DNA from 4 places in the Pseudomonas atacamensis genome. Region 4 is predicted to be linked to each of the others. Evidence: predicted binding sites of a transcription regulator. Region 4 holds the regulator's gene; each other region holds the start of a gene.
The links. Region 4 encodes FliA, which starts transcription of late flagellar genes. Its sites were predicted from a motif close to CTAAAGTTTNNNNNNNNNNNGCCGNTAA; they were not measured.
Positions count from the first base shown of each region.

Region 1: the regulator FliA is predicted to act here: its motif matches at 4,429-4,456, upstream of JWU58_RS01590 (methyl-accepting chemotaxis protein).
Region 2: the regulator FliA is predicted to act here: its motif matches at 1,807-1,834, upstream of JWU58_RS05245 (methyl-accepting chemotaxis protein).
Region 3: the regulator FliA is predicted to act here: its motif matches at 2,861-2,888, upstream of flgM (flagellar biosynthesis anti-sigma factor FlgM).

Region 1 is NZ_CP070503.1:348,750-356,275, reverse strand. It holds gene JWU58_RS01600 (YifB family Mg chelatase-like AAA ATPase) at 1-936, shown strand, start outside; gene JWU58_RS01595 (aldose 1-epimerase family protein) at 933-2,147, opposite strand; gene JWU58_RS01590 (methyl-accepting chemotaxis protein) at 2,343-4,319, opposite strand; gene JWU58_RS01585 (LysR substrate-binding domain-containing protein) at 4,507-5,427, opposite strand; gene JWU58_RS01580 (NorM family multidrug efflux MATE transporter) at 5,587-6,981, shown strand; gene JWU58_RS01575 (putative bifunctional diguanylate cyclase/phosphodiesterase) at 7,060-7,526, opposite strand, start outside.
Region 2 is NZ_CP070503.1:1,127,605-1,135,130, forward strand. It holds gene JWU58_RS05245 (methyl-accepting chemotaxis protein) at 1-1,640, opposite strand, end outside; gene JWU58_RS05250 (MFS transporter) at 1,973-3,190, shown strand; gene ychF (redox-regulated ATPase YchF) at 3,371-4,471, opposite strand; gene pth (aminoacyl-tRNA hydrolase) at 4,494-5,078, opposite strand; gene JWU58_RS05265 (50S ribosomal protein L25/general stress protein Ctc) at 5,250-5,852, opposite strand; gene JWU58_RS05270 (ribose-phosphate pyrophosphokinase) at 5,994-6,935, opposite strand; tRNA gene JWU58_RS05275 (tRNA-Gln) at 6,981-7,055, opposite strand; gene ispE (4-(cytidine 5'-diphospho)-2-C-methyl-D-erythritol kinase) at 7,093-7,526, opposite strand, start outside.
Region 3 is NZ_CP070503.1:1,664,981-1,672,506, forward strand. It holds gene JWU58_RS07630 (MFS transporter) at 1-1,069, shown strand, start outside; gene JWU58_RS07635 (flagellar brake protein) at 1,143-1,889, opposite strand; gene JWU58_RS07640 (flagella synthesis protein FlgN) at 1,982-2,449, opposite strand; gene flgM (flagellar biosynthesis anti-sigma factor FlgM) at 2,498-2,824, opposite strand; gene flgA (flagellar basal body P-ring formation chaperone FlgA) at 2,987-3,748, opposite strand; gene JWU58_RS07655 (chemotaxis protein CheV) at 3,831-4,763, shown strand; gene cheR (protein-glutamate O-methyltransferase CheR) at 4,810-5,637, shown strand; gene flgB (flagellar basal body rod protein FlgB) at 6,008-6,418, shown strand; gene flgC (flagellar basal body rod protein FlgC) at 6,422-6,865, shown strand; gene flgD (flagellar hook assembly protein FlgD) at 6,881-7,526, shown strand, end outside.
Region 4 is NZ_CP070503.1:4,347,288-4,354,813, reverse strand. It holds gene flhF (flagellar biosynthesis GTPase FlhF) at 1-936, shown strand, start outside; gene fleN (flagellar synthesis regulator FleN) at 1,053-1,883, shown strand; gene fliA (RNA polymerase sigma factor FliA) at 1,880-2,620, shown strand; gene JWU58_RS19835 (chemotaxis response regulator CheY) at 2,788-3,159, shown strand; gene JWU58_RS19830 (protein phosphatase CheZ) at 3,178-3,966, shown strand; gene JWU58_RS19825 (chemotaxis protein CheA) at 4,020-6,296, shown strand; gene JWU58_RS19820 (protein-glutamate methylesterase/protein-glutamine glutaminase) at 6,346-7,491, shown strand; gene JWU58_RS19815 (flagellar motor protein) at 7,491-7,526, shown strand, end outside.

The DNA of each region.
Region 1 (7,526 bases), 1.9 Mb from region 4:
CCCTATCCCGACCTCAACGAGGTGCAGGGGCAGACAGCCGCCAAACGCGCACTGCTGATTGCCGCAGCGGGGGCGCACAACTTGTTGTTCAGCGGGCCTCCGGGAACCGGCAAGACGCTGCTGGCCAGTCGTCTGCCAGGATTATTGCCGCCGCTATCCGAATGCGAGGCGCTGGAAGTGGCAGCGATTCAATCGGTGGCCAGCGGGGTTCCCTTGACTCACTGGCCGCAGCGGCCGTTCAGGCAACCGCACCATTCGGCTTCAGGGCCGGCATTGGTCGGTGGCAGCTCGAAACCGCAACCCGGCGAAATCACCCTCGCCCACCATGGCGTACTGTTTCTCGATGAGTTGCCGGAGTTTGATCGCAAGGTTCTGGAAGTGCTGCGCGAGCCGTTGGAGTCCGGGCATATCGTCATCGCTCGGGCCAAGGATCGCGTGCGTTTCCCCGCACGGTTTCAACTGGTGGCAGCGATGAATCCGTGTCCCTGTGGATATCTTGGCGAACCCAGCGGCAAATGCTCGTGCACACCGGACATGGTCCAGCGCTATCGCAACAAGCTGTCAGGGCCGCTGCTGGATCGGATTGATCTGCACCTGACCGTCGCGCGGGAGGCAACCGCCTTGAATCCGGCAGCCAAGCCAGGCGAAAACAGCGCCAGCGCTGCGGCGTTGGTGGCGGAAGCGCGGGAGCGTCAGCAGAAACGTCAGGGCTGTGCCAATGCGTTTCTCGATCTGCCGGGGCTCAAGCGTCACTGCAAGTTATCCACAGCTGACGAGATATGGCTGGAGGCGGCCTGCGAGCGACTGATCCTGTCGCTGCGCTCGGCGCATCGCCTGCTCAAGGTCGCGCGCACGCTGGCGGATCTTGAACAGGCCGATGCGATTACCCGCGAGCATCTGGCCGAGGCACTGCAATACCGGCCGGCGACACCTTAATGCTCAGTCAGATCAACCAGCGGTGCCTGGCGCACTTCAGTGTCGCGCCCGGCCTGAATCTCGGTCACGCGCTTGAGGGCCTTGTCCACCGCCCCTTTGTCGGCCAGCAGGCTGTAGCTGATCTGGAACTGTTTATGTTCTTTCGGCGCAATGGTCGGCACCAGATTCAACGGCCGCTGATAGCGACGGTTGTAGGAAAAACTGGTTCCCGGCTCCAGCCCGGTGACGTAGCCCTGCCCTTGGGTGTCGGTGTTTTTCCACAGCGAAAACACTGGCAACTGCTGAGTGTTGAAGCCAACGGATACGCCGAGGCTACCGGCCTTGTTGTGCAGCACGGTGAGGGTGTCACCCTTGGCGTCCGCATACGGCACGACGTTGTAGACAGTTTCGTCGTAGTCCTTGGTTGGCCCGCGATAGGTCTGCCAGTCGGGCAGATCGCCCTTGGCCTTGTCGTTGAACGGCGAAACCTGCTTCACCGGCGCTGCGAATTTTGCGCCCTGCTCGAGAAACGGCGTGCTGAAGTTGCTGTGATACAGCGCCTGATATTCCTTCGCATAGTCGCCGTTGTTGGTCAGGGTGTCGTTGAGGGCGAAGCTGGCGCTGCCCGGTTCGGTGACAAGTTCGGTCGCTACCGAGAAATCGACTTTCTTGAATGCCTGCTCTTTCAGCTCGCCACGCAGCGTGATGGCATACGGCGGCTTCTCGTCGATGTGCAAAGTGACGGTGCTGGCCGGGATGTTGGCGGCGCGACCGTGCAAGGTCAGCAATTCGCCGTTGTCCATGCCGGGATGGCCAACCCACTCGTAACCGCAACGGGTGACCAGTTCATTGAAACCTTCGAGCCAGCCCAGGCCACCGCGACCGTTGAGTTCGATGAACGCCGGGTTGACCACGTCCTTGACCGGCGAGTCCCAGCCCATCCGCACGTCGCCCACCGAAGCCTGCAACACGTTCATGCCACGGGTCGGCACTACCGAGAGTTTCATCGTGCCGTTATCGATATCGACAATGCTGACGCCCTCCTGACGACCACCATGCAGGGTACGCAGGGTCACGGAAAACGGTTTGGCGGTTTTTACGCCGAGTTGCTCACTGGTGATCGTCCAGTTTTTTGCCGGAGTGTTGGCGTCGAGCAGGACATAGTCCCAGGCCACGGCGTGGGAAGCGGCAGAGAATGCGCCGAGGGCGACGAGGAGTTTGAGCGGGGTCATGGCAGCAGCCTTTATTGGAGTTGTGCCATTTTTATAGCGCTGCGGAAACGTTTCAGCAAGTGCAAAAACCGGTTTGTGCCGGAGCATTCGCGAGCAAGCTCGCTCCCACCGGATTTTCGGCTGCTCACACGATTTGTGAACGACCGCGGAAACTGTGGGAGCGAGCTTGCTCGCGAAAACTGTTTCAACGACACATCAGCGGAAGCGGTCAACCTCGGAACGCAGATCCGCCGCCAGCTTCTCCAGCTCTTTAGCGGTGACAGCCAGGTTTGACACCACCTCACGCTGCTCGCTGTTGGCCAAGGCGATGCTTTGCAAATTGCTGCTCAGCAACGTCGCAGTGCTGCTTTGTTCCTGAGTGGCGGTGGTGATCGCGGCGAACTGCTGGCCTGCCGAACGGCTCTGCTCATCGATCCGCGCCAGCGCCGAGGCGACGTTGGCGTTGCGCGACAGGCCTTCCTGCATCAGCACATTGCCCTGCTCCATGGTGCTGATCGCGTTGCCGGTTTCCTGCTGAATGCTGTGGATCATGCTGGAAATTTCATCGGTCGCCTGACGGGTACGCGAGGCGAGGCTGCGCACTTCGTCCGCGACCACGGCAAAACCGCGCCCCTGCTCACCAGCACGGGCAGCTTCGATTGCTGCGTTAAGTGCCAGAAGGTTGGTCTGCTCGGCGATGGAGGTGATCACACCCACGATGCCGCCGATTTCCTGCGAGCGCTGCCCCAGCGTGTTGATCACGCTGGCGGTGCTGTTCAGCGCGCCGGCGATCTGCTCCAGCGACGACGACGCTTCTTCCATCGAGCTGCGGCCGATCTGGGTCTGCTGAGCGTTTTCCTGCGCCAGGCGCTGGGTCGCGCCCATGTTGTCGGCAATGTTCAGCGAGGTGGCGCTGAACTCTTCCACGGCGCCGGCCATGCTGGTGATTTCGCCCGACTGCTGCTCCATGCCTTCATACGCACCGCCGGACAAACCGGACAGCGCCTGCGCACGGCTGTTGACCTCTTCCGAAGCGCGGCGGATGTGCTCGACCATGGTCGACAGCGCCTGGCTCATCTGGTTGAACGCGCGGGACAGCTGACCGATTTCATCGTGGCTCGATACGTTCAGCCGCACACTCAGATCACCCGCGCCCAAGGCTTCGGCCTGACGCACCAGATCGCCCAGCGGTGCGAGTTTGCTGCGCAGCAGCCAGACCACGGAACCGACCGCGAGCAACATCGCCAGCAGGCTGCCGATCGCCAGTTGCGTACCGACGCTCCAGGTCACCGCGCGGATCTCGGCTTTCGGCATGCTCGCCACCACCGACCACGGGCCACCTTCGAACGGCACGGCGATGCTGTAGAAGTCCTCACCCTTGTCGCTCCAGAACTCACCCTTGCCCGGGGTTTTCACCAGGTTGTTGATGGTCGGGGCGGCTTGATCCAGGTTTTCGACCCCGGCAATCGGCACCAGCCATTTGTTCTGCTCGTCGAGCAGCGCCAGCGAGCCGGTCTTGCCAATGCGGAAGCGCTTGAGATTGGCGAACTGCGCGTTCTGCGCGTCGGTGTAGTCGAAGCCGACGTACAGCACGGCGATGATCTTGCCGCCCGCATCGCGCACCGGGGTGTACTGCGACATGTAGTAGCGCTCGAACAGCAACGAGCGGCCGACATAACTCTGCCCCGCCATCAGTTTCGCGTACGCCGGGTTGGCATGATCGAGCACGGTGCCGATGGCACGGGTGCCGTCCTGCTTGCTGACGTTGGTGCTGACGCGAATGAAGTCTTCGCCGCTGCGCACGAATACCGTGGCCACACCAGCGGTCATCTGCTTGAACTCGTCAACTTCCTTGAAGTTGTTGTTCAGCACCTCGTTGCCCAGGTGCAGACCCGGAGTCTGCACGCCGGCCACGGTCACTGGCTGATCGGGGTGCACACTCAAACCACTGCCGAAGCGCTTTTCGAACAGCCCGCTCAGGCGCAGGGTGCTTTCACGCAGCGTACCGTGAAAGGTACTCAGTTGATCGGCCAGCAGCCGGGCCTCACTGGCCAGATGCTCTTCACGGGTGGCGAGGTTGGCGGAATCCAGCGAACGCAAGGCGAACACCGTACTGCCGCTGATGACTATCGCCAGTATCACAGCAAGGGCAAGGCCCAGCTGCGAGGCGATCCGAGCACGAGGTTGAGACATGAACAGCTCCTGGCCGAGCCACCGAATCCTCCTTGATCGCGGTAATTGCCCGGAAAATATTCTAATAATGGGGGTAGCGCGGAACCGGCACGACGGTTCCACATGCTCGTAGTCGGCGGAAAATCCGAATACTTGAGCGGATTGCGTGGGTATGGCGCAGTAGTGGCATTGTGCCGGCTCGAACGTTTCAGCTCAAGCGCTCTACCGCCGGCAATTGCATGGCGCGGACTTCGCCTTGGAGAAAGTCGCTGAGGCGGCGCAAACGTTCACCTCCCGGACGCGGTTTCGGCCACACCAGGTAATAATTCAGGCCACTGGCGACGGCGGTTGGCCATGGCAGGCTCAAGCGCCCTTGCGCGACATCTTCGGCGACCATCAACAGATCACCCATCGAAACGCCGTAGCCGCGCGCCGCGGCGATCATGCCCAGTTCCAGCGTATCGAACACTTGTCCGCCCTTGAGCGAGACCTGATCGGACAGGCCCATGCGCTCCAGCCAACTGCGCCAGTCACGGCGATCCGGGGTCGGGTGCAGCAGTTCAGCCGTCGCCAGACGCGCTACATCCCAAGGTTGATCATTGAGCAGGTTCGGCGCGCCGACCGGAATCAATTCCTCGGGAAACAGCAGGCTCGCTTCCCAGTCCGGCGGGAAATGCCCGTCACTGAGCAAAACTGCGCAATCGAATGGTTCGTTGTTGAAGTCCACCGAATCGATATCCATCCATGCGCTGGTCAGTTGCACCTCATTGCCCGGCTGCAAATGGCGGAAGCGACTCAACCGCGCCAGCAGCCAACGCATGGTCAGGGTCGATGGCGCTTTCATGCGCAGGATGTCGTCCTCGGCGCGCAAGGTATTGCAGGCGCGCTCAAGGGCGGCGAAGCCTTCGCGGATACCGGGTAACAGCAGCCGCGCCGATTCGGTCAGTTGCAGGTTGCGTCCGCTGCGATGAAACAGCCGGCAGGCGAAGTGCTCTTCAAGGGTGCGCATGTGCCGACTGACCGCGCTCTGGGTGATCGACAGTTCTTCCGCCGCGCGGGTGAACGAGCTGTGTCGCGCGGCCGCTTCGAATGCGCGCAGGGCATACAACGGCGGAAGGCGTCGGGACATACACAAAGCTCCAATAGCGGGGATACAGCCAATTCGGCAGGACGATTCAGGATGAGTATTAATCATGCCACCCATCCTTTTTATCCCTTTGTGCAAAGCCTGCCAAGCGCCGAGAATCGACGCTCTTCTGCTTCCTCTGATATTTGGGTGGTGATGACCATGCAGCATCCTGTGCGTACCGAACTCTGGGCCATTCTGCGGTTGGCGGGGCCGCTGATTGCTTCGCAGTTGGCGCACATGCTGATGGTGCTGACCGACACCCTGATGATGGCGCGCCTCAGCCCCGAAGCGCTGGCCGGTGGCGGCCTCGGTGCCGCGAGCTACTCGTTCGTGTCGATTTTCTGCATCGGCGTGATTGCAGCGGTCGGCACATTGGTGGCAATCCGTCAGGGTGCCGGCGACATCATCGGTGCCGCACGCCTGACCCAGGCCGGACTGTGGCTGGCCTGGCTGATGGCCCTCGGCGCCGGGCTGTTGTTGTGGAACCTCAAACCCGTGTTGCTGCTGTTCGGCCAAACCGAAACCAACGTCAACGCCGCCGGGCAATTTCTCATCGCCCTGCCCTTCGCCCTGCCCGGTTACCTGAGCTTCATGGCCCTGCGCGGTTTTACCAGTGCGATTGGCCGGGCGACGCCAGTGATGGTCATCAGCCTCGCCGGTACGGTGGCCAACTTCCTGCTCAATTACGCGCTGATCACCGGCATGTTCGGCCTGCCCCAACTGGGCCTGACCGGTATCGGCCTGGTCACGGCGATTGTCGCCAACTGCATGGCACTGGCGCTGGCCTGGCATATCCGCCGGCATCCGGCGTATGACGCTTATCCGTTGCGCGCCGGCCTGTCGCGGCCGAACCGGCAATACCTGAAAGAACTGTGGCGTCTGGGCCTGCCGATTGGCGGCACCTATGCAGTGGAAGTCGGGCTGTTTGCCTTTGCCGCGTTGTGCATGGGCACCATGGGCAGTACGCAGATGGGCGCGCATCAAATCGCCCTGCAGATCGTGTCGGTGGCGTTCATGGTCCCGGCCGGGATGTCCTATGCCATCACCATGCGCGTCGGCCAACACTATGGCGCCGGGCAATTGGTCGATGCGCGCATGTCCGGGCGTGTCGGCATCACTTTCGGTGCCGTGGTGATGCTCGGCTTTGCCCTGGTGTTCTGGCTGTGGCCGAACCAGTTGGTCGGCCTGTTCCTCGACCACAACGATCCGGCGTTTGCCGAAGTGATCCGTCTGGCGGTGAGCCTGTTGGCAGTAGCGGCGTGGTTCGAGCTGTTCGACGGCACGCAGACGATTGCCATGGGCTGTATTCGGGGGCTCAAGGATGCCAAGACTACGTTTCTGGTCGGGCTCGCTTGCTATTGGCTGATCGGCGCACCGGCGGCGTGGTGGATGGCGTTCCATCTCAATTGGGGACCGACCGGCGTCTGGTGGGGTCTGGCGCTGGGCCTGGCGTGCGCGGCGGTAAGCCTGACGCTGGCGTTCGAATGGAAGATGCAGCGGATGATTCGGCGCGAGCCAGTTGCAGAGAGGTTCGAGGCCATCGGCGCGGATTAAGATCAAAAGATCGCAGCCTTCGGCGGCTCCTACAAAGGAACACATTCCAAGGTAGGAGCTGCCGAAGGCTGCGATCTTTTAAATGGCTTCCACCGAAGCCTGCTGACTGGCTCCAAAGGTCAGATATTCCACCAACTCATCCAGCGGCAGCGGTCGGCTGATCAGGTAACCCTGCACCTGATCGCAGCCGAACCCGCGCAGCAACTCCAGTTGCTCCGGCGTCTCGACCCCTTCGGCAACTACTTCCAGGTGCAGGTTGTGCGCAAGGTTGATCATCGCGTGCACCAGTTTGCGGTTCTCTTCGCGCTGTTCCATGCCGCCGACAAAACTCTTGTCGATCTTCAGCAAGGTGATCGGCAGGCTGTTGAGGTGCACGAACGAGGAAAATCCGGTGCCGAAATCGTCCAGCGAGAAGCGCACACCGAGGCGGCCGAGGGCGTCCATGGTCTGCTTGACCAGATCGCTGCGCCGCATAACCGCGGTTTCGGTCAGTTCGAATTCCAGCCACTGCGCCTCGACGCCGCGCTCGGCGATCAGGCGGCTAA
Region 2 (7,526 bases), 2.7 Mb from region 4:
CGACCCTGTTCGCCGGCGCGGGCGGCTTCGATGGCGGCGTTGAGCGCGAGCAGGTTGGTCTGCTCGGCGACGCCGCGAATGGTGTCCACGACCAGTTGAATCTGCTGGCCTTGCTCGCTGACCCGGCCAAGCGCGGCGGCGGTGTCGTTCAGGCGCTGATTGAGCTGCTGAATGCTGGCCGTGGTGCGCTGGCTGTCGCGGCTGCTGTCGGCGGCGATGCGCCGAGTGTGCTGGGCGCTGCCGGAGGCCTGTTCGCAACTCTGCGCGACGCCTTGCGAGGTCGCGGCCAATTGCGTGGCGGCAGCTGCGATCTGGCTGATCTGCAACTGCTGCGCCTCAACTTCACCGAGGGCGCCGCTGGAGTGTTGGTTGAGGCTGCGTACCGCGTTGCTCAACTGCGAGGTCTCGTGGTCGACGCCGAGCATGCTGCTGCGCAGTTGCACCACGGCGACGTTGAGCGCGGTGCTGATCGCTGCCAGCTCATCGCGCCCCACCACCGGTACTTGCAGGCTCAGGTTGCCGTCGCGCAAGGCCTCAGCGAGCAAGGTGATGCCGCTGGCACTGCGGCGGATCGAGGCTTGCAGGCAGACGAACAGGTACAACGCGGCCAGCAGCAGGCAACCGAAGATTGCGGCGACAACAATGAACTGGCGGATCGCCGAGCTGTAATAAGCATTGAGCCGCTGATCCAGCGCGACCAAGGATTGCTGGCGCAGGGAAGCGAGGTCGGTGAGCAGCGCGTCGAGGCTGCGTTCGAAGTCCTCTGGCTTGAGGTTGATGCTGCCGCCAAACACACCGTCGTCGAGGACTTTCAGGCCGCTGTCGAGGTGTTTCAGGCTGTCGTGATACTGGCCAGCCCAGGCTTGCAGCTCGGCTGGCAGACGCGCCTCCAGCAGGCCGGCGGTTTTCACCAGTTGCTCGCGGGCGTCCCCGATGCGACTGCGCAGGTCGCGCAACTGCAGGCGGCTCTGCAGGGTGAACTGCCCGGAGACGACCGAAGCCTGGCCGACCGCGGCGAGACGGCCGACTCGCTCGATCAGGTCCGGCGCATGTTGTGTGGATATTTGCGTCAGCAGGTAGGTTTCCAGCCACGGCGCGAGGGTCAGGCGATTGTCCATGACGATCTGCTCGCGCAAGGCTTGCAGCGCGCCCAGGGCATTGGTGAAGCGGTCATAACCGTCCGGCCACCAGCCGACACTGCTGAGGCTTTTCGAATCAAGGCCATTGAGTGCGGTTTGCAGCGCCTGAAAGCGTTCGAGGATTGCGCCGTCGGCGCCTTGCTGGTTTAGAGCATTGCCCAGCTCGGTGGTGGCTTGCAGCACCGCCGGTTGCACGCCGTCGAAGGCAGCCATGGCGGCGAGGGTGGCCGGTGTCGGCTGACGATTGGTCTCGGTGGCGCGCCAGCGGGCGGCGCGGTCGCGTTGAGCGGCGAGCAGGTTGTCCAGCGCATCCAGCGCGAGCAGCTGACGCACGCCGGCACGTTCGCCGGCGATCAGATTGAGCTTCTCGCGATAGTCATGGCCGATCATCAACAGGCTGCCGGCCAGCGGCAGAATGAACAGCAGAAACAACAATTGGAATTTACCTGCGAAGCCAAACCGCCCCAGCAATTTGATCCCCGGTGAAAGGAAAGCCTGCATGCCTCATGACTCCTCTGGACACCACGCACCATTGGCGTGCATCGCGAACCTTTCGGCTGCGACCTGTGCCCTCTAAAAGGCCTCGAAAGTTCACCCATGCCCGCTCTGTAGGCCGGCTCTGTAGCGAAACTTCCCATTGTCGAGCGCCTTTGTAAGGCGATCGTGTTCAAGGGCAGAAGCAAGGCAAGATTCAGACCATGGCGTTGCGCTATCACCGTTTGCTCGACGACCAGTCAGTTAGTTAGCTGCCTAAGGGGATAGCGTGAGCGCACCGAAAAATGGCACATTGGCGCACCTGCCTGCGGGCCCCCATCTGCTGTCCGGAATTTTCCATGGCTATCAGCAACGTTCAGACCGCCGCTGCCTCGGCGACCGCTGCTCCGCAAAGCAGCCCCTTGGTGATGCGCATCATCGGCGCGGTGGCGCTGGCGCATCTGATCAATGACCTGATCCAGTCGGTGCTGCCGTCGATCTACCCGATGCTCAAGGCCAACTATGGCCTGACCTTCACCCAGGTCGGCCTGATCACCTTGACCTTCCAGTTGACCGCGTCGCTGTTGCAGCCGTGGGTCGGTTACCACACTGATCGCCACCCCAAACCGTGGCTGTTGCCGGCGGGCACGGTGTGTACCTTGATCGGCATTCTGATGATGTCGGTGGTCGGCAGCTTCCCATTGATTCTGCTGGCGGCGGCGCTGATTGGTATCGGCTCATCGACCTTTCACCCGGAAGCCTCGCGTGTTGCGCGACTGGCCTCGGGCGGCCGGTTTGGTCTGGCGCAATCGACCTTTCAGGTCGGCGGCAATGCCGGCTCCGCGTTCGGTCCGTTGCTGGCGGCAGCGATCATCATTCCCTTCGGCCAAGGCAATGTGGCGTGGTTTGGCCTGTTCGCGGTTTGTGCGCTGTTTGTGCTGTACCGCATCAGCCGCTGGTACGCCAATCACCTCAACTTGTTCAAGCTCAAGGCCGGCCAGGCGGCGACGCACGGCTTGTCGAAGGGCAGGGTGACCAGTGCGCTGGTGGTGCTCGGGCTGCTGGTGTTCTCCAAGTATTTCTACATGGCCAGTTTCACCAGTTACTTCACCTTCTACCTGATCGAGAAGTTCGACCTGTCGGTTGCCAGCTCGCAGCTGCACTTGTTCCTTTTCCTGGGCGCAGTGGCGGCGGGGACGTTCTTCGGCGGGCCGATCGGCGACAAGATCGGGCGTAAGGCAGTGATCTGGTTTTCCATCCTCGGCGTCGCGCCATTCACCCTGATCCTGCCGCATGTCGATCTGTTCTGGACCAGCATTCTCAGCGTGGTGATCGGCTTCATTCTGGCGTCGGCATTCTCGGCGATCGTGGTGTACGCGCAGGAACTGGTGCCGGGTAATGTCGGGATGATTGCCGGGATCTTCTTCGGCCTGATGTTCGGTTTCGGCGGGATTGGCGCGGCGCTGCTCGGGCATCTGGCGGATGTGCACGGGATTGAGTACGTGTACTTCCTGTGCTCGTTTCTGCCGTTGTTTGGTGTGTTGGCGATCTTTTTACCGCGTACCAGAAAGGTCTGAACAGACGAATCGAACTGTGGGGGCAAGCCTGCTCGCGAATGGGTGTGTCAGTTGACGAGTGCTTAGCTGACACGCCGCGTTCGCGAGCAAGCTCGCTCCCACAGGGAAATGTACTCAGTCACTGAATTTCAGGCACAAAAAAGCCGCGTATTAAACGCGGCTTTTTTGTGCAGCTTTTGCTTAGACGTTGAAACGGAAGTGCATCACGTCGCCGTCCTTGACGATGTAATCCTTGCCTTCCAGACGCCATTTGCCGGCTTCTTTGGCGCCGGCTTCGCCCTTGTACTGGATGAAGTCGTTGTAGGCGATGACTTCGGCACGGATGAAGCCTTTTTCGAAGTCGGTGTGGATCACGCCGGCGGCCTGTGGTGCGGTGGCACCGACCTTGACGGTCCAGGCGCGGACTTCTTCGACACCAGCGGTGAAGTAGGTCTGCAGGTGGAGCATTTCGTAGCCGGCGCGGATCACGCGGTTCAGGCCAGGCTCTTCCAGGCCCAAGGCCTCGAGGAACATGTCCTTCTCTTCGCCGTCGTCGAGCTCGGCGATTTCCGCTTCGATCTTGTTGCACACCGGAACGACCATGGCGCCTTCTTCTTCGGCGATGGCCTTGACCACGTCCAGGTGCGGATTGTTCTCGAAGCCGTCTTCAGCCACGTTGGCGATGTACATGACCGGTTTGGTGGTCAGCAGGTGGAAGCCCTTGATCACGGCTTTCTCATCCGCGCTCATGTTTTTCATCAGGCTGCGTGCCGGCTTGGCTTCGGTGAAGTGCGCGATCAGTTGCTCAAGCAGAGCCTTCTGAACCACGGCGTCCTTGTCACCGCCCTTGGCGTTGCGCGCGACTTTCTGCAGTTGCTTCTCGCAGCTGTCGAGGTCGGCAAAGATCAGTTCTAGGTCGATGATTTCGATGTCGCGCTTCGGGTCAACGCTGTTGGACACGTGGATCACGTTGTCGTCTTCGAAGCAGCGCACGACGTGAGCGATAGCGTCGGTTTCGCGGATGTTGGCCAGGAACTTGTTGCCCAGGCCTTCACCTTTCGAGGCGCCGGCGACGAGGCCGGCGATGTCGACGAATTCCATGGTGGTCGGCAGGATGCGCTTGGGATTGACGATGGCCGCCAGCGCTTCCAGACGTGGATCAGGCATCGGCACGATGCCGCTGTTCGGCTCGATGGTGCAGAAGGGGAAGTTCTCGGCCGCGATACCGGATTTGGTCAGGGCGTTGAACAGGGTGGACTTGCCGACGTTAGGCAGGCCGACGATGCCGCAATTGAATCCCATGGTGTTTCCCCTCGGGTAAAAGTCAGGCCTTCTGGCTGTGCAGGTTTTTCATCGCGCGGTTCCATTCCCCGGCGAGGATATCCGGCAGCACGCCGAGGGCAAAGTCGATGCTGGCATCGAGTTTTTCCTGTTCGGCGCGTGGCGCACGACCCAGGACGAAATTTGAAACCATACTGGCAACGCCCGGGTGGCCGATGCCAAGCCGCAGGCGGTAGAACGTATTCTGATTGCCCAGTTGCGCAATGATGTCGCGCAACCCGTTGTGACCGCCATGGCCGCCGCCCTGCTTGAGCTTGGCAACGCCCGGAGGCAAGTCGAGTTCGTCATGCGCCACGAGGATTTCTTCAGGCTTGATGCGGAAGAAACCGGCGAGTGCCGCCACGGCCTGGCCGCTGCGGTTCATGTAAGTGGTGGGAATCAGCAGACGAACATCCTGACCCTGATGCGAGTAGCGCCCGGTCAGGCCGAAATATTTGCGATCGGCCACAAGATTCACATTCTGTGCGTGGGCGATGCGCTCAACAAAAAGGGCCCCTGCGTTATGCCGGGTCTGTTCGTATTCAGCGCCTGGATTTCCCAGGCCAACGATCAGTTTGATGGCAGTCACGATAGGGGCCCTTCCTTGGAGTGGTGGATAACATCGCCGCGATCGGGGAAAGCGGCGAAAGTGGACGAAAAATGCTCATTTACCATGGATGTAAACTCCGCGTTCTCGCCCGCTTTCTCGCTACGTTCCAGTCCGCGATGTTACTTGCTCACTCCGGCATGACAGAGTGAATTACTCTGCTGCGCCTTCTTCGGTAGGTTCTGCAGCAACACGTGGAGCGTGGACGTTGGCAACAGCCTTGTCATCGCCGTGTGCCAGAGCAACGAACTCAACACCTTTAGGAGCTTTGAGGTCCGACAGGTGAATGATGGTGCCGATTTCTGCTTTCGACAGATCGACTTCGATGAACTCAGGCAGATCTTTTGGCAGGCAGGTCACTTCGATTTCAGCAACAACGTGCGAAACTTCGCCGCCTTTCTTCACTGGAGCTTCTTCGCCAACAAAGTGTACAGGCACGATGGCGGTCAGTTTCTGGCCGGCAACAACGCGTACGAAGTCAGCGTGCATCACGTGGCCTTTGGCCGGGTGACGCTGCAGAGCCTTGATGATGACGTTCTGCTTGGTGCCACCAACGTTCAGCTCGATGATGTGGCTGTAAGCCGCTTCGTTTTCGAGCAGTTTGGCAACTTCTTTGGCCAGCATGCTGATGGATTCAGGGGCTTTGTCGCCACCGTAAACAACAGCTGGAACCAGAGCGGCGAGACGACGCAGGCGGCGGCTCGCACCTTTCCCCAGGTCGGAACGCACTTCAGCATTCAGAGTAAAATCGTTCATTTTGTATCTCCAAAATAGCCATGACCGAGTGGCGTTTGCGACCAGCGCCGAACACGGTATGGGCAAAAAAGCCCCGCCCCGACAGGAATGCCGGGGCGGGGCGCTTTTCGTCAACGAGACATTTCGCGAAGGGCAGGGCCCTTAACGGAACATCGCGCTGATCGATTCTTCATTGCTGATGCGGCGAACCGCTTCGGCAACAACCGGTGCGATATCCAGTTGACGGATACGTGCACAGGCTTGTGCTGCAGCGGACAGCGGGATGGTGTTGGTCACCACCAGCTCGTCCAGCACGGAATTTTCGATATTCTCGATGGCCCGGCCCGACAGCACAGGGTGTGTGCAGTAGGCAAAGACCTTGGCTGCGCCATGCTCTTTCAGGGCCTTGGCCGCGTGGCACAGGGTGCCGGCGGTATCGACCATGTCATCGACGAGAATACAGGTACGCCCTTCGACATCACCGATGATATGCATCACTTCAGAGTGATTGGCTTTCTCACGGCGTTTGTCGATGATCCCGAGATCGACGCCCAGCGACTTGGCAACAGCCCGTGCACGCACGACGCCACCAATGTCCGGAGACACGATCATCAGGTTTTCGAAGCGCTGATCTTCGATGTCATCCACCAGAACCGGGGAGCCGTAGATGTTATCTACCGGAATATCGAAGAAGCCCTGAATCTGGTCAGCATGCAGATCAACCGTGAGAACACGGTCGATGCCGACTACGGTAAGCATGTCAGCAACGACTTTCGCGCTGATAGCCACACGTGCGGAACGCGGACGGCGATCCTGACGGGCATAACCAAAATAAGGAATAACAGCAGTGATACGAGTAGCCGAGGAGCGGCGGAAGGCGTCAGCCATCACTACCAGTTCCATCAGGTTATCGTTGGTCGGAGCGCAGGTCGGCTGAATAATGAAGACGTCTTTACCGCGAACGTTTTCATTGATCTCGGCTGTGATTTCGCCGTCGGAAAACTTGCCGACAGAGATGTCACCGAGAGGGATATGCAGCTGACGTACGACACGCCGAGCCAGATCGGGGTTGGCATTCCCCGTAAAGACCATCATCTTGGACACGCGCAGTACCTAGAGGCTGAGGGTAACCTGGATGAGTAGAGAAAATGGCAGGGGCGGCTGGATTCGAACCAACGCATGGCAGGATCAAAACCTGCTGCCTTACCGCTTGGCGACGCCCCTGTATCTGTTGCTTTCAAGTGCCGGGCACTTGATTCCTTTAGAGCAGACTTTGCAGCTTGCGATGCAACATCGAAACGTTGCTTCCTTTCGCTACAAACCCTGTAAGGGTCTCTGTCAGAAGGGCCGAGACTTTATCAGCTTCAGCTTTGCTTGGGAAGCCCCCAAACACACAACTTCCAGTTCCGGTGAGCTTTGCTTCGGTAAATTTACCTAACAAATTCAATGCGTTACGTACCTCTGGATAACGCCTTGCTACCACCGGCAAGCAGTCATTTCGACTGTTTCCCTCGGGAACGGGGCGCACTTTAATGGGCGGTGTGTTACGTGTCAACAAAGGATCGGAAAAAATTTCTGCCGTACTAACAGCGACTTGCGGCACGAGCACCAGATACCACGGTTCTTCGGGTTCGACCGGGGTCAGTTTCTCGCCGACGCCCTCGGCAAATGCTGCATGGCCACGGACGAACACCG
Region 3 (7,526 bases), 2.7 Mb from region 4:
CGTCGGTCTGGGCATGATGTGTCAGTACATGGTCATCGAGAGCTGGCTCAACGAGCAGGCAGATGCCAATCAACGCGGCCTGGTATTCAGCGGTTACATGATCGCCTCGTACCTGGGCCTGGTGCTGGGCCAACTGATTCTGGTCATGCACCCCGGCCTCGGCCTGGAACTGCTGATGCTGGTCGCGCTGTGCTTTGCCCTGTGTCTGGTGCCGGTGACGCTGACCCGGCGGATTCACCCGGCGCCTCTGCACCCGGCGCCGATGGAGCCGCGATTCTTTATCAAGCGTGTGCCGCAATCGCTGAGCACGGTGCTCGGCGCCGGTCTGATCATCGGTTCGTTCTACGGTCTGGCGCCGCTGTATGCCTCGCAACAGGGGCTGACGACCGAGCAGGTCGGTCTGTTCATGGGTAGCTGCATTTTTGCCGGTCTGCTGGTGCAGTGGCCGTTGGGCTGGTTGTCCGACCGTTATGACCGCGCGCTGCTGATCCGCTGCTTTGCCGGGTTTCTGGCGGTGGCGGCGTTGCCGTTGGCGATCATGCCGCAGGTGCCGCTGGAGGTGCTGTTCGTCGTCGGCTTCTTCTGTTCGCTGGTGCAGTTTTGTCTGTATCCGCTGGCGGTGGCGTTTTCCAACGACCACGTCGAAGGCGATCGCCGGGTGTCGCTGACCGCCATGTTGCTGGTGACTTACGGCGTCGGCGCGAGCATCGGGCCGCTGCTGGCGGGCGTGCTGATGAAGTTTCTCGGCAGTCAGAGCCTGTATGCGTTCTTCAGTTTCTTCGCGTTGGTGCTGGTCTGGCGGATCCGTCCGAAAGCAGTGACCAACCTGCACCAGGTAGACGACGCACCGCTGCATCACGTGGCAATGCCGGACAGCATGTCGAGCTCGCCGCTGGTGGCGGCGCTTGACCCGCGTGTCGATGAGCAGGTGGTGCAGGAGCAGATGGTGCAGGATCCGGCGCCGGTCAATCCTGAGCCCGAGGCGCAGCCGGAAGCTGTCGTTGAAACCGAACCCAATAGTGCTGATGACGACAAGCCTGCGCCGGATATCAGTGGCGGCAGGCCATGAACGGAAGATAAACATCGGCGCATAAAAAAGGGCAGTCCCGCACAGGACTGCCCTTTTTATTGATCGCTGCGACTCAGAGATCGTCTTTGTCGAAACGCCGTGCTTCACGCTGCAACTGGTAAACAAAACGCTCGACGTTGCGCGCAGCCTGGCCACTGATGTTGTGGAAGCGCAGACCGGCGAAGGTGATGTTGAGTTTTTCTTCGAAATGCAAATAGCGCAGCTCGACCGACGTCGGCTGGTTGCCGAACAGCGGCGGGGCGATCAGACGATCATAGACCTGGCCCAGTTGCAGGCGATCAGTGATGTCGCCTTCGAAACGGAATTTGCAACCGGTCGCAGAAATATCCAGCAGCTTGCCGTGCAGAGGAACCTTGAGCTTTTCGCCGCCCAGTTCAACGCTGACCAGATCGGTGAGCTTTAACGCAGCGCGGAAGGCGTTACGGCGCTGGTGATAGACCACTTCGCTCGGCAGGTCGCCGGTGTAGAAACGGTCACCGTCGGATTCTTCGATATTCAGCGTGCCGTTGCATTCCCAGGCGATGCGCACGCCGTCATGAAAGCCTTCGACCTTGAACGGTTCGCCAGCCTGGAGGAAGCGCTCGCCGTCGCGCGGGATCATTTCGTCCAGGGCGATCGTCGCGGTTTCGCGGTCGACCTTGATCAGGTAGCTCTGAAAGCGCTGGCTGCGTTCATGGAAGGTGATGATCAGCGGATCGTGGCTGTCTTGCAGCTGGCGCAGGTTGCTGGAGATTTCCAGTGGCGTGGTGAGCACCTTCGGAGGCTGCGGAGCATCATCCGCGCTTAGGGTGTTGGACACGGTTCTTCAATCTCCAGACAAAATAAGACTACGACTGGCCAGTATTTTGCCAGCATGTTGCGCAAGTGGATAGTGCAGTGCCAGCGAATGGCTCATGCCTGGCTGAGCGTTCGCGGCTTGACCGGTTTGGCAAAGGTGCCGCTGGCGTCGTACAGCGCTGGCGGCTCACCGCCGGTGAGGATCTTCAGCTGGTTGGCCGTAGTCGCCTGCTGGATCTGGATCGACTGGCCGTTCTTGATGTTGGCTGCCTGGCATTGGGCGATCAGCGCGGTCAGGGCATCGCCCTGGGTCAGCAACTGGTCGCCAATGCTCGACTGGCTGGCCAGTTGCTCAAGACCTGTGCGATCAGTCGGCAGGTTGAGGCTGGCGAGGATTTCGCTGCGCTTGCGGCCATGCTGCTCGAGCAGAATGATCAACGCTTGCTTGGTCGCCAGAATTTCTTCCAGCAACGGCATGTCGCGACCATGCAAAGCGAGGGATTCGGTTTGCAATAACTCCAGCAATTGTTGCGCTGGAGCAAAGTCGTCGTTGATCAGTTGCAATAAGTTAGTGTCGTGCATGGCTGGCCTTGGGGTTTAAGCGTCCAAAAGCCTGGCGCCGGCAAAAGCCTAGCGCTGGGCTTCGAAGTTGAGCAGTTTGCTGGCTACACGGTTGCTGTCGACTTTATAGCTGCCATCGGCAATCGCGGCTTTCAACTCGGCCACACGGGCTTTGTCGACAGCAGGCTGATCGCGCAGCTTGTCAGTGACCTTCTGCAACTGTTGAGCCTCATTGCTGAGGTGTACCGACTCCCCGCTTTTGGCGACATTGGCCTGTTCGGCCTGGGTATTCAGCGGCGCGGAGGGGCTGTTTTCAGCGCTTTCCTTGGCGTTGCTGGTACGTGTGCTGCCGGTTAGTGACGAGGAACTGTTCAATCGGTTGAAATCGATAACCATGATAAAAAACCTCTGGGAATTTGGACGCTTGCCATGTTTTCGGCTATCCCCTGAAAAACTTTAGGCCCAATCAACCATAAGCTTGCATGCGCCGTTGCGAGACCTGCTGCGGCACAGTTTAGGGAAGCGACGGGATCGGCGCCAGTTTTCTCCACGAGGCTTTTACATGGCCACTTCGACCTGTCCCGGCGCAATCACCTGCGCCTTGATAACTCTTTGAGAATTAAGGTTTTTTACTCGAATCTGTTCTTTCATGCCGCCATTGGAGAGCGCTTCCCCCGGCATGCGTACGGCAAGGGTGCCGCTGCGCGCAGTGATCACCACCTGGTCACCCTTGCGCACCACTTCGGCCTGTTCCAGATGCACCAGTGTGATGACCTGATCGGCGACCGTTGGTCGGGTAAGTTTCTGCCCGATCGCTTCGTCGACCGAGGTCAGGAAACCCTGATTGATCGTGCTGACGTCGCGCTCGCGCAAGGTCACATCCTGCGGCTCGATAATGCCGGCGCGTTTCAGCGGACGAGTGGTCGTCACGATCTCGCGAAACAGGCGGACTTGAGCGGGTACGAACACCGTCCAGGGCGAACTGCCTTCGCAGCGAACCTTCACCGTGACGCGGCCCAGCGGGCGTGCCGGGCTCTCCAGTGTGGCTGTCAATTCCTTGTCGCACATGGGCATGCGCATGCGCGGGTCGAGCTGGTTGACTTCGATTTCGTAGCGGCCTTCGGTTTGACTGGAAGCCAAATAGTCTTCTACGGTGAATTCAAGAAAGCCCTGAGTCACGCCGATAAGCATATCAGGCAAGGTAACCGCATCTGCATGGGCAGGACTGCCAGCAAGCGAGCAGCAAACGGCGGCCACCGCGCAAAGCCCTTTGCGAAGGGTAGATGTCAGGCGTCGGGAAAATGTCGTTTGAGCGTTCATACGAGTTAAAAAGCAAGCGCCGTGCCGTTTAGCAATGAATGTGCGTCGCAACAACACTTGGCGTTGGTGTAGGAGTCTGGGCATGGCTGGTGTAATGGATTCGGTGAACCAGCGCACGCAACTGGTAGGGCAGAATCGCCTCGAGCTGCTGTTGTTCCGTCTCGACGGGCCGCAGCTCTACGGGATCAACGTGTTCAAGGTACGGGAAGTGTTGCAGTGCCCGTCCCTGACGTTGATGCCCAAATCCAGTCCTGTCGTGTGCGGGGTAGCGAATATACGGGGAGCGACCATTCCGATCCTGGATCTGGCAATGGCAACGGGCTCCGGTGCGTTGAAAGACAAGAACAGTCCGTTCGTGATCATCACGGAGTACAACACCAAGACCCAGGGTTTCCTGGTCCGCTCGGTGGAGCGCATCGTCAACATGAACTGGGAAGAGATCCATCCGCCACCCAAGGGTACCGGTCGCGATCACTACCTGACCGCTGTGACTCGGGTCGACAACCAGTTGGTCGAAATCATCGACGTCGAGAAGGTGCTGGCCGAAGTGGCGCCGACGCCGGAAGCGATTTCGGTGGGCGTGGTCGATGTCGAGACGCAGACCAAGGCGTTGTCGCTGCGGGTGCTGACGGTCGATGACTCGTCGGTGGCGCGCAAGCAGGTCACGCGTTGTCTGCAGACCATCGGTGTCGAAGTGGTGGCGCTGAACGACGGCAAGCAGGCGCTGGATTACCTGCGCAAGCTGGTCGACGAGGGCAAGAAGCCGGAAGAAGAGTTCCTGATGATGATTTCCGACATCGAGATGCCGGAGATGGACGGGTACACCCTGACGGCGGAAATCCGCGGCGACGCACGCATGCAAAAGCTCCATATCATCCTGCATACTTCGTTGTCGGGGGTATTCAATCAGGCGATGGTGAAGAAAGTCGGTGCTGATGACTTCCTGGCCAAATTCCGTCCTGATGACCTCGCATCCCGGGTAGTCGACCGGATCAAAGCAGCAGATATCAGCTAGGGGCCTTCTGCCCCTGGCGGTCAACACGATTTAAGAGGCGGCATCATTGTCTACGGGTAATTTGGATTTCGAACAGTTCCGGGTCTTCCTGGAAAAAGCCTGTGGCATTCTGCTCGGTGAAAACAAGCAGTATCTGGTCTCGAGCCGTCTCAACAAACTGATGGAGCAGCAAGGCATCAAGTCCCTGGGCGAGCTGGTGCAGCGCATCCAGACCCAGCCGCGCAGCGGTTTGCGCGAGCAGGTGGTCGATGCCATGACGACTAACGAAACCCTGTGGTTTCGCGACACCTATCCGTTTGAAGTCTTGAAGAACAAGGTACTGCCGGAAGCGATCAAGGCCAGCCCCAACCAGCGTCTGCGGATCTGGTCGGCGGCCTGCTCGTCGGGACAGGAACCGTACTCGCTGTCGATGTCGATCGACGAGTTCGAGCGCAGCAACCTGGGTCAGTTGAAGATGGGTGTGCAGATCGTTGCCACCGATCTGTCGGGCCTGATGCTCAACAACTGCAAGACCGGCGAGTACGACAGCCTGGCGATCGGTCGCGGTCTGTCGCCGGAACGCCTGCAACGCTACTTCGACCCGAAAGGGCCGGGGCGCTGGGTGGTCAAGGCGCCGATCAAGAGCCGGGTGGAATTCCGCTCGTTCAACCTGCTCGACAGTTACGCAGCGCTGGGCAAATTCGACATCGTGTTCTGCCGCAACGTGCTGATCTACTTCTCTGCCGAAGTGAAGAAGGACATCCTGTTGCGCATTCACAGCACGTTGAAGCCGGGCGGGTACCTGTTCCTTGGCGCTTCGGAAGCGCTGAACGGATTGCCGGATCATTACCAGATGGTTCAGTGCAGCCCGGGGATTATTTACAAGGCGAAATAAGCGGTTTGCAGTGATACAAAAAACGGGAGGCCCCAAAAGGCCTGCCGTTTTTTTGTGCCCGAATTATTTCCACGAACACCACGAACCCCCTGTGGGAGCGAGCCTGCTCGCGAAAGCGGTCTGTCCATAAGACAGTTGGCGCCTGACACGCCGCCTTCGCGAGCAGGCTCGCTCCCACAGGGATCTGCGCTGGCCTGGCAAGGACGGCAAGCGGCAGAAAAGCGGCATCCGGCGGTAACCGGTTGCCGCTTTTCTGGCATTGCCGCTTAGCCTGTTCGGCGCAAAGCCCCGGAATACGGGGCTTTGTTCATTTGGCACGGCGCTTGCTAAAGCTCAGATACGAAAAACCGGTCACCTGAAGGTTCCCGACATGAGCATCAGCTTCGACAAAGCGCTGGGCATTCACGAAAAGGCATTGGGCTTCCGCGCCCAGCGTGCCGAAGTGCTGGCCAACAACATCGCCAACGCCGACACCCCGAACTACAAGGCGCGGGATCTGGATTTCTCCAAAGTGCTCGAAGCACAGACCGAGAAGACCAAGACCGGCGGCCACTTTGCCCTGAACATGACCAACAGCCGGCACATCGAGGCTGAAGGGCTGGGCAATGGCGACGAGTCGCTGATGTATCGCACGCCGATGCAGCCTTCGATCGACCAGAACACCGTCGACGCTCAACTGGAACAGTCGAACTACGCGGAGAACGCCGTCGGCTTCCAGGCCAGCTTCACCTTGCTCAACAGCAAATTCAAAGGGCTGGTGTCAGCCCTGCGCGGAGAATAATCCATGTCCCTGTCCAGCGTTTTCAACATTGCCGGCAGCGGCATGAGCGCGCAGACCACGCGTCTGAACACCGTGGCCTCGAACATCGCCAACGCCGAAACCGTTTCGTCGAGCATCGACCAGACCTACCGCGCCCGTCATCCGGTATTCGCCACCATGTTCCAGGGCGGCCAGGCTGGCGGCAGCAATTCGCTGTTCCAGAACCAGGACGCGGCCGGGCAGGGCGTGCAGGTGCTCGGCGTCGTCGAAGACCAGAGCAACCTCGAAGCGCGCTACGAGCCGAACCATCCGGCCGCCGACGCCAAGGGCTACGTCTACTACCCGAACGTCAACGTGGTGGAAGAAATGGCTGACATGATTTCCGCGAGCCGCTCGTTCCAGACCAACGCGGAAATGATGAACACCGCCAAAACCATGATGCAGAAGGTACTGACCCTCGGTCAGTAATAAGGGGCGACTGCCATGAGCGTTACGGATACCACCAGCAGCCTGAGCATGAACGACATCCTGGCCAACTCATCGAAGAAGGCCAGCAGCACTACGTCAGGCGGCATCGCTTCGGCGACCAACAGTGCCACCGGCGGCCAGGCGCTGGGCAAGGATGCTTTCCTGCAACTGCTGGTCACCCAGCTGAAAAACCAGAACCCGCTCGACCCGCAGGACAACAGCGCGTTCGTTGCGCAACTGGCGCAGTTCAGCAGCCTTGAAGGCATCACCACGTTGAACTCCACCGTCAGTGGCCTTGCCGGCAACTACAACTCGTCGCAGGCGCTGCAAGCGTCGTCGCTGGTCGGTCGCAACGTGATCGTGCAGACCAACACCGCCCAGCTCGATGACCCGAGCAAAGGTCTGACCGGTTCGGTCACCGTGCCGTCGTCGATTGCCGGCGGCACCGTGACCATCACCGACAAGGACGGCAAAACCGTGCGCACCATCGATCTGGGCAGCCGCGCTGCCGGCGATGCCAGCTTCACTTGGGACGGCAAGGACACCGCCGGCACCGTGGTTCCGGTCGGCACTTACACGTTCAAGGCCAACGCACCGATCAACGGCACCGCGACGGACCTGGCGACTTATCTGCCAGCGACCGTCAACAGCGTGACGATCA
Region 4 (7,526 bases):
GCACTGGATTCGATGCGTTTTGAATTGAACAGCCTGCGCGAGCTGATGGAAGTGCAGCTCGGCACCCTGGCCTGGAATCAGTTGCAAGGCAGCCGTCCGGCCCAGGCCAATCTGTATCGCCGTCTGCAGCGCATCGGCCTGTCCGGCCCGCTGTCGCGCGATCTGTTGGCGATGATCACCGATATCGAAGAACCCCGTCAGGCCTGGCGCATGCTGCTCGCGCACCTGGCGCGGATGATTGCCGTACCGGAAGTCGAGCCGCTGGAAGAGGGCGGTGTGATTGCCATGGTCGGCCCCGCCGGCATGGGCAAGACCACCACGCTGGCCAAGCTCGCCGCGCGTTACGTGCTCAAGTACGGCGCGCAGAACGTCGCGCTGGTGAGCATGGACAGCTTCCGCATCGGCGCGCAGGAACAACTGAAAACCCTCGGGCGCATCCTCAACGTGCCGGTGACGCACGTCGATCCGGGTCAGTCGCTGGTGCAGGCATTGGATCCACTGCTACGCAAACGCGTGGTTTTGATCGATACTGCCGGCCTGCAAGCCAGTGATCCGGCGTTGCGCATGCAGCTTGAGAGCCTGGCCGGGCGTGGCATTCGCTCAAAAAATTATCTGGTCCTGGCAACCACCAGCCAGAAACAGGTTCTAACCGCCGCTTATCACAGTTACAAGCGTTGCGGGCTGGCCGGCTGCATCCTGACTAAACTGGATGAAACGGCCAGTCTCGGCGAAGTGTTGAGCCTGGCGATCAGTCATGAATTGCCGGTCGCGTATCTGACCGATGGCCCACGGATTCCGGATGATCTGCATCTGCCGCGCCGTCATCAACTGGTCAGCCGCGCCGTCAGCGTGCAAATGCAGGAAGAACCCAGCGAAGAAGCCATGGCTGACATGTTCGCTGATATCTATCACAGCCCGACCAAGCAGGTTGGCTGAGGTAATCATGAACAGTTTTTGTACCTACATCGATGGTCTGCCACGCATTGTTCCGATCAGGAACGCGCAGCCAGTAATGTGGCCTCCGTCTATGCAAGACAAGGTAAAGAAATAACATGGGCAGCATGCATCCCGTACAGGTGATCGCGGTGACCGGCGGCAAAGGTGGCGTCGGCAAGACTAACGTGTCAGTGAACTTGTCGCTGGCGCTGGCAGAGCTTGGCCGTCGGGTCATGCTGCTGGACGCCGACCTGGGCCTGGCGAACGTCGACGTTCTGCTGGGGCTGACACCCAAGCGCACACTGGCCGACGTTATCGAAGGCCGTTGCGAACTGCGCGACGTGCTGTTGCAGGGCCCGGGCGGGATTCGCATCGTGCCGGCGGCCTCCGGCACGCAGAGCATGGTGCACCTGAGCCCGGCGCAACACGCCGGCCTGATCCAGGCGTTCAGCGACATCGGCGACAATCTCGACGTGCTGGTGATCGACACCGCTGCGGGTATTGGTGACTCGGTAGTCAGTTTCGTTCGTGCCGCCCAGGAAGTGTTGCTGGTGGTCTGCGACGAGCCGACTTCGATCACCGATGCTTACGCGCTGATCAAGTTGCTCAACCGCGATTACGGCATGAACCGCTTCCGCGTGCTGGCCAACATGGCGCAGAGCCCGCAGGAAGGGCGCAACCTGTTCGCCAAGTTGACCAAGGTCACGGATCGCTTCCTTGACGTCGCCCTACAATACGTCGGCGCGGTGCCGTACGACGAAAGCGTGCGCAAAGCGGTGCAGAAGCAGCGCGCCGTCTACGAAGCCTTTCCCCGTTCCAAGTGCGCGCTGGCCTTCAAGGCCATCGCCCAGAAGGTCGACACCTGGCCGCTGCCGGCCAACCCGCGCGGGCATCTGGAATTTTTCGTCGAGCGTCTCGTGCAGCAAACCGCAGGGCCTGTGATATGACCGCCAGTGGCATGAATCTTTACAAAAAGTCGGCGCGTGACGCGCAATACGAATTGATCGAGCGTTACGCGCCACTGGTCAAGCGCATTGCCTATCACTTGCTGGCGCGCCTGCCGGCCAGCGTGCAGGTCGAAGACCTGATCCAGGCCGGGATGATCGGTTTGCTCGAAGTCTCGACCAAATACGACGCCAGCAAAGGCGCCAGTTTCGAAACGTACGCGGGCATTCGAATCCGCGGCGCGATGCTCGATGAAGTGCGCAAAGGGGATTGGGCGCCACGCTCGGTTCACCGTAATACCAGGATGGTCAGCGACGCGATTCGCTCGATTGAAGCTAAAACCGGCCGTGACGCTAAAGATCACGAGGTTGCGGCCGAACTCCAATTGAGTCTCGACGATTACTACGGGATTCTGAATGACACCTTGGGCAGTCGCCTGTTCAGTTTCGACGACCTCTTGCAGGACGGCGAACACGAAGGGCTGCACGAGGATGGCGCGAGTGCTCATATGGAGCCGTCACGCGATCTGGAAGATGAACGCTTCCAGGCGGCGCTGGCGGACGCGATTGCCAATTTGCCGGAGCGTGAGCGACTGGTGTTGGCGCTGTACTACGACGAAGAGCTGAACCTCAAGGAAATCGGTGAAGTCCTTGGCGTCAGTGAATCGCGGGTCAGCCAGTTACACAGCCAGTGCGCGGCCCGTCTGCGGGGGCGTTTGGGGGAGTGGCGAGCGCGCTGAAGGCAGTGTGGGGACACTGCGAAACGAGGCTGGTGCGGTGATGAACGGCGCCGGTCTCGATCCGTTGTGCTCCAGACAAACTTCGAGTGCTATGCCGATTGATTGAAGTGGCGCGTCCAGGTGCTGGGCGCGTTTAAGACTGCTTGGAGGTCGAATTGAACAAAGACATGAAAATCCTCATCGTTGATGACTTCTCAACGATGCGGCGGATCATCAAGAACCTGCTGCGCGATCTTGGGTTCACCAACACCGTCGAGGCCGACGATGGCGTAACCGCCATTCCGGTGCTCAACAGCGGCAGCATCGACTTTCTGGTAACAGACTGGAACATGCCGGGCATGACCGGTATCGACCTGCTGCGTCACGTGCGCGCTGATGAAAAACTCAAGCACCTCCCGGTGTTGATGGTTACTGCTGAAGCCAAGCGTGAGCAGATCATCGAGGCCGCCCAGGCCGGTGTGAACGGTTACGTGGTCAAACCTTTCACGGCTCAAGCGTTGAAAGACAAAATCGAGAAGATTTTCGAACGCATCGGCTGATGAATGCGCGGGGGAGCTATGGAGCATAACGAATCATCACAGGGCGATTTCGAATCGACCCTGAAAAAACACGCGGTCGAACTGGTCGAGAGCCTTGAAAAAGGCAGGTTCGGCGACGCGGTGCAACTGATCCATGAGCTCAATCAGACCCGTGACCGCGGCCTGTATCAGGAAGTGGGCAAGCTCACACGTGAACTGCACAGTGCGATCGTCAATTTCCAGATCGATCCGCACATGCCGCAGGCCGAGGAAGTGTCGCAAATCACCGACGCCACCGAACGCCTGGGCTATGTGGTCAAGCTGACGGAAGCCGCGGCCAACCGCACCATGGATCTGGTGGAAAGCGCCACGCCGGTGGTCAACAGTCTCGCTGATGAAGCGCAGACGTTGAGCGCCGATTGGGGCCGCTTCATGCGTCGCGAGGTCGGGGCTGAAGAGTTCCGCGAACTGGCGCGCCGGGTCGACGGTTTTCTGTCACGCAGCAGCACGGACAACCGTGCGGTGTCGAGCAACCTCAACGACATCCTGCTGGCTCAGGATTACCAGGACCTCACAGGTCAAGTGATCAAGCGTGTGACCCAACTGGTCACCGAAGTCGAAAGCAATCTGCTCAAACTCGTGCTCATGGCCAGTCAGGTCGACCGCTTTGCGGGCATCGAACATGACCGCGCCGCAATGCTTGCTGAAAAAGATCCACAAAAACATCTCTCGCAGGGTGAAGGTCCGCAGATTCATGCCGATAAACGAGAAGACGTTGTGTCCGGTCAGGACGATGTGGACGATTTGTTATCCAGCCTTGGATTCTAGAGTTTCGGAATTCGGGTTTTTTGGGTTTTTAGACCTGTAGGAGCACCCCATTAATGAGCTTCGGCGCCGATGAAGAGATCCTTCAGGATTTCCTGGTTGAGGCCGGCGAGATTCTTGAGCAACTGTCCGAACAACTGGTCGAGCTTGAAAGCCGCCCGGATGATGCAGATCTGCTCAATGCAATTTTTCGCGGTTTCCACACTGTAAAAGGGGGCGCCGGCTTCCTTCAGCTCAATGAGCTGGTGGAGTGCTGTCACATCGCCGAAAACGTGTTCGACATCCTGCGCAAGGGTGAGCGTCGCGTTGATGCAGAACTGATGGACGTGGTGCTCGAAGCACTGGACGCGGTGAACAGCATGTTCAGCGAAGTCCGTGAACGTGCACCGATCACCGCTGCCACGCCGGAACTGCTGGCCGCGCTGGCGCGTCTGGCCGAGCCGCAATCGGCGGATGAAGCCGTTGCCGCACCGGTAGAAGCGGTGGAAGAACCGGTCGCCGAAAGCGCATCGGACGACATTACCGATAACGAATTCGAACAACTGCTGGACTCGCTGAATGCCGTCAAGGCCCAGGCCCAGGCCGAGGCTCCGGCCGCTGTCGCTGCTCCCGCGCAGGTTGCCGATACGGCGGCCAGCGATGAAATCACCGACGCCGAATTTGAATCGCTGCTCGATCAACTACACGGCAAAGGCCAGTTTGCTGTAGATGCGGTCGCTCCGGCGGCACCAGCAGCGCCGGCCGCACCTGCTGCGGGCGACAGCTCGGACATCACCGACGACGAATTCGAAGCCTTGCTCGATCAGTTGCACGGCAAGGGCAACTTCGCCGTTGACGCGCTGGAATCGGCCATCGCTTCGGCCCCGGCCGCACCTGCTGCACCGGCAGCCGCTGCGGCCGGCAGTGATCTGATCAGCGATCACGAATTCGAATCGCTGCTCGACGAATTGCACGGCAAAGGCAAGTTTGACGCCAGCGCTGCGACTGCCGGCTCTGCGTCGAGCGTCGCCACGCCAGCGGCGAAAGCTCCGGCTGCCGCTGCTGCGCCGAAACCTGCGGCCAAGCCTGAGCCGAAAGTCGAGGCGCCGAAACCGGCCGCCGCTGCTGCACCGGCTCCGGCCCGTGCGCCAGCCGCTGCTCCGGCGGAAAAACCGGCCAGCGAAGCGGAAACCACCGTGCGCGTCGACACCGCGCGGCTCGACGAGATCATGAACATGGTCGGCGAGCTGGTGCTGGTGCGTAACCGTCTGGTGCGCCTGGGCCTTAACAGCGGCGACGAAGCCATGTCCAAGGCCGTGTCGAACCTCGACGTGGTCACCGCTGACCTGCAGACCGCCGTGATGAAAACGCGGATGCAGCCGATCAAGAAGGTCTTCGGGCGCTTCCCGCGTCTGGTTCGCGACCTCGCACGTCAGCTCAAGAAAGAAATCAACCTGGAACTGGTGGGTGAAGAAACCGACCTCGACAAAAACCTTGTCGAGGCTCTTGCCGACCCGCTGGTCCACTTGGTGCGCAACGCCGTCGACCACGGCATCGAGTCGCCGGAAGAACGCGAAGCATCGGGCAAGGCCCGTGGCGGTCGCGTGGTGCTGGCGGCCGAGCAGGAAGGCGACCATATCCTGCTGTCGATCTCCGACGATGGCAAAGGCATGGACCCGAACGTCCTGCGTTCGATCGCGGTGAAACGCGGTGTGATGGACAAGGACGCGGCCGATCGCCTGAGCGATACCGAGTGCTACAACCTGATCTTCGCCCCGGGTTTCTCGACCAAGACCGAGATCTCCGACGTGTCCGGCCGTGGTGTCGGCATGGACGTGGTGAAGACCAAGATTTCCCAGCTCAACGGTTCGATCAACATCTACTCGACCAAGGGCCAGGGCTCGAAGATCGTCATCAAGGTGCCGCTGACCCTGGCGATCATGCCGACGCTGATGGTCATGCTCGGCAATCAGGCGTTCGCGTTCCCGCTGGTCAACGTCAACGAAATCTTCCACCTCGACCTGTCGACCACCAACGTCGTCGACGGTCAGGAAGTGGTGATCGTGCGCGACAAGGCGCTGCCATTGTTCTACCTCAAGCGCTGGCTGGTCAGCTCCGCCGCTCACGAAGAGCAGCGCGAAGGCCATGTGGTGATTCTTTCGGTGGGCACACAGCGGATCGGCTTCGTCGTCGATCAACTGGTCGGCCAGGAAGAAGTGGTCATCAAGCCATTGGGCAAAATGCTCCAGGGAACTCCGGGCATGTCCGGCGCCACCATCACCGGTGACGGCCGCATTGCGCTGATTCTCGATGTTCCAAGCATGCTCAAGCGTTACGCCACAAAGCGTATTTGAATCCGGGGCGGCGGCGCGATGACGCGCCGCTGCACCTAATGGAGTGTTTATGGCAGTCAAAGTCCTGGTGGTGGACGATTCGGGTTTTTTCCGCCGCCGCGTCTCGGAAATTCTTTCGGCGGATCCGAGCATCCAGGTGGTCGGCACGGCCACCAACGGTAAAGAGGCGATCGATCAGGCCATGGCCCTCAAGCCTGACGTGATCACCATGGACTACGAGATGCCGATGATGGACGGCATCACGGCGGTGCGGCACATCATGCAGCGCTGCCCGACCCCGGTGTTGATGTTCTCCTCGCTGACCCACGAAGGCGCGCGGGTAACCCTCGATGCGCTGGACGCCGGCGCGGTGGATTTCCTGCCGAAGAATTTCGAAGACATCTCGCGCAACCCCGAGAAGGTCAAGCAACTGCTGTGCGAGAAAGTCCACAGCATCTCGCGCAGCAATCGTCGTTTCAGTGCCTACAGCGCGCCGGCTCCCGCCGCTGCGCCAGCGCCGACGCCTGCTCCGGCAGCGTCGAGCTACGGCAGCCACACGAGCCACAGCAGCCCTGTCCCGGCACGTCCGACGCCAGCGCCAGCGCCTGCCCGTGCATCCGCTGCCAGCGCTTCGTCGCCAGCACCGAAACGCAAAGCCTACAAACTGGTTGCCATCGGCACTTCGACGGGCGGCCCGGTCGCGCTGCAACGTGTGTTGACGCAATTGCCGGCGAACTTCCCGGCGCCGATCGTGCTGATCCAGCACATGCCGGCGGCGTTCACCAAAGCGTTTGCCGAACGTCTCGACAAGCTCTGCCGTATCAGCGTCAAGGAAGCCGAGGATGGCGACATCCTGCGTCCGGGCCTGGCGCTGCTGGCGCCGGGTGGCAAGCAGATGATGATCGACGGCCGTGGCGCGGTGAAGATTCTGCCGGGTGACGAACGTCTGAATTACAAGCCGTGCGTGGACATCACTTTCGGTTCTGCAGCCAAGTCCTACGGCGACAAAGTTCTGGCAGTGGTGCTGACCGGCATGGGCGCCGACGGCCGCGAAGGCGCGCGTCTGCTCAAGCAGGGCGGCAGCTCGGTGTGGGCGCAGGACGAAGCAAGCTGCGTGATCTACGGCATGCCGATGGCCATCGTCAAAGCCGATCTGGCTGACGCCGTGTACGGTCTGGACGACATCGGCAAGCACATCGTCGAGGCGTGTATCTGATGGATGTTCTCAGCCTTATCGGCCTCATCATGGCG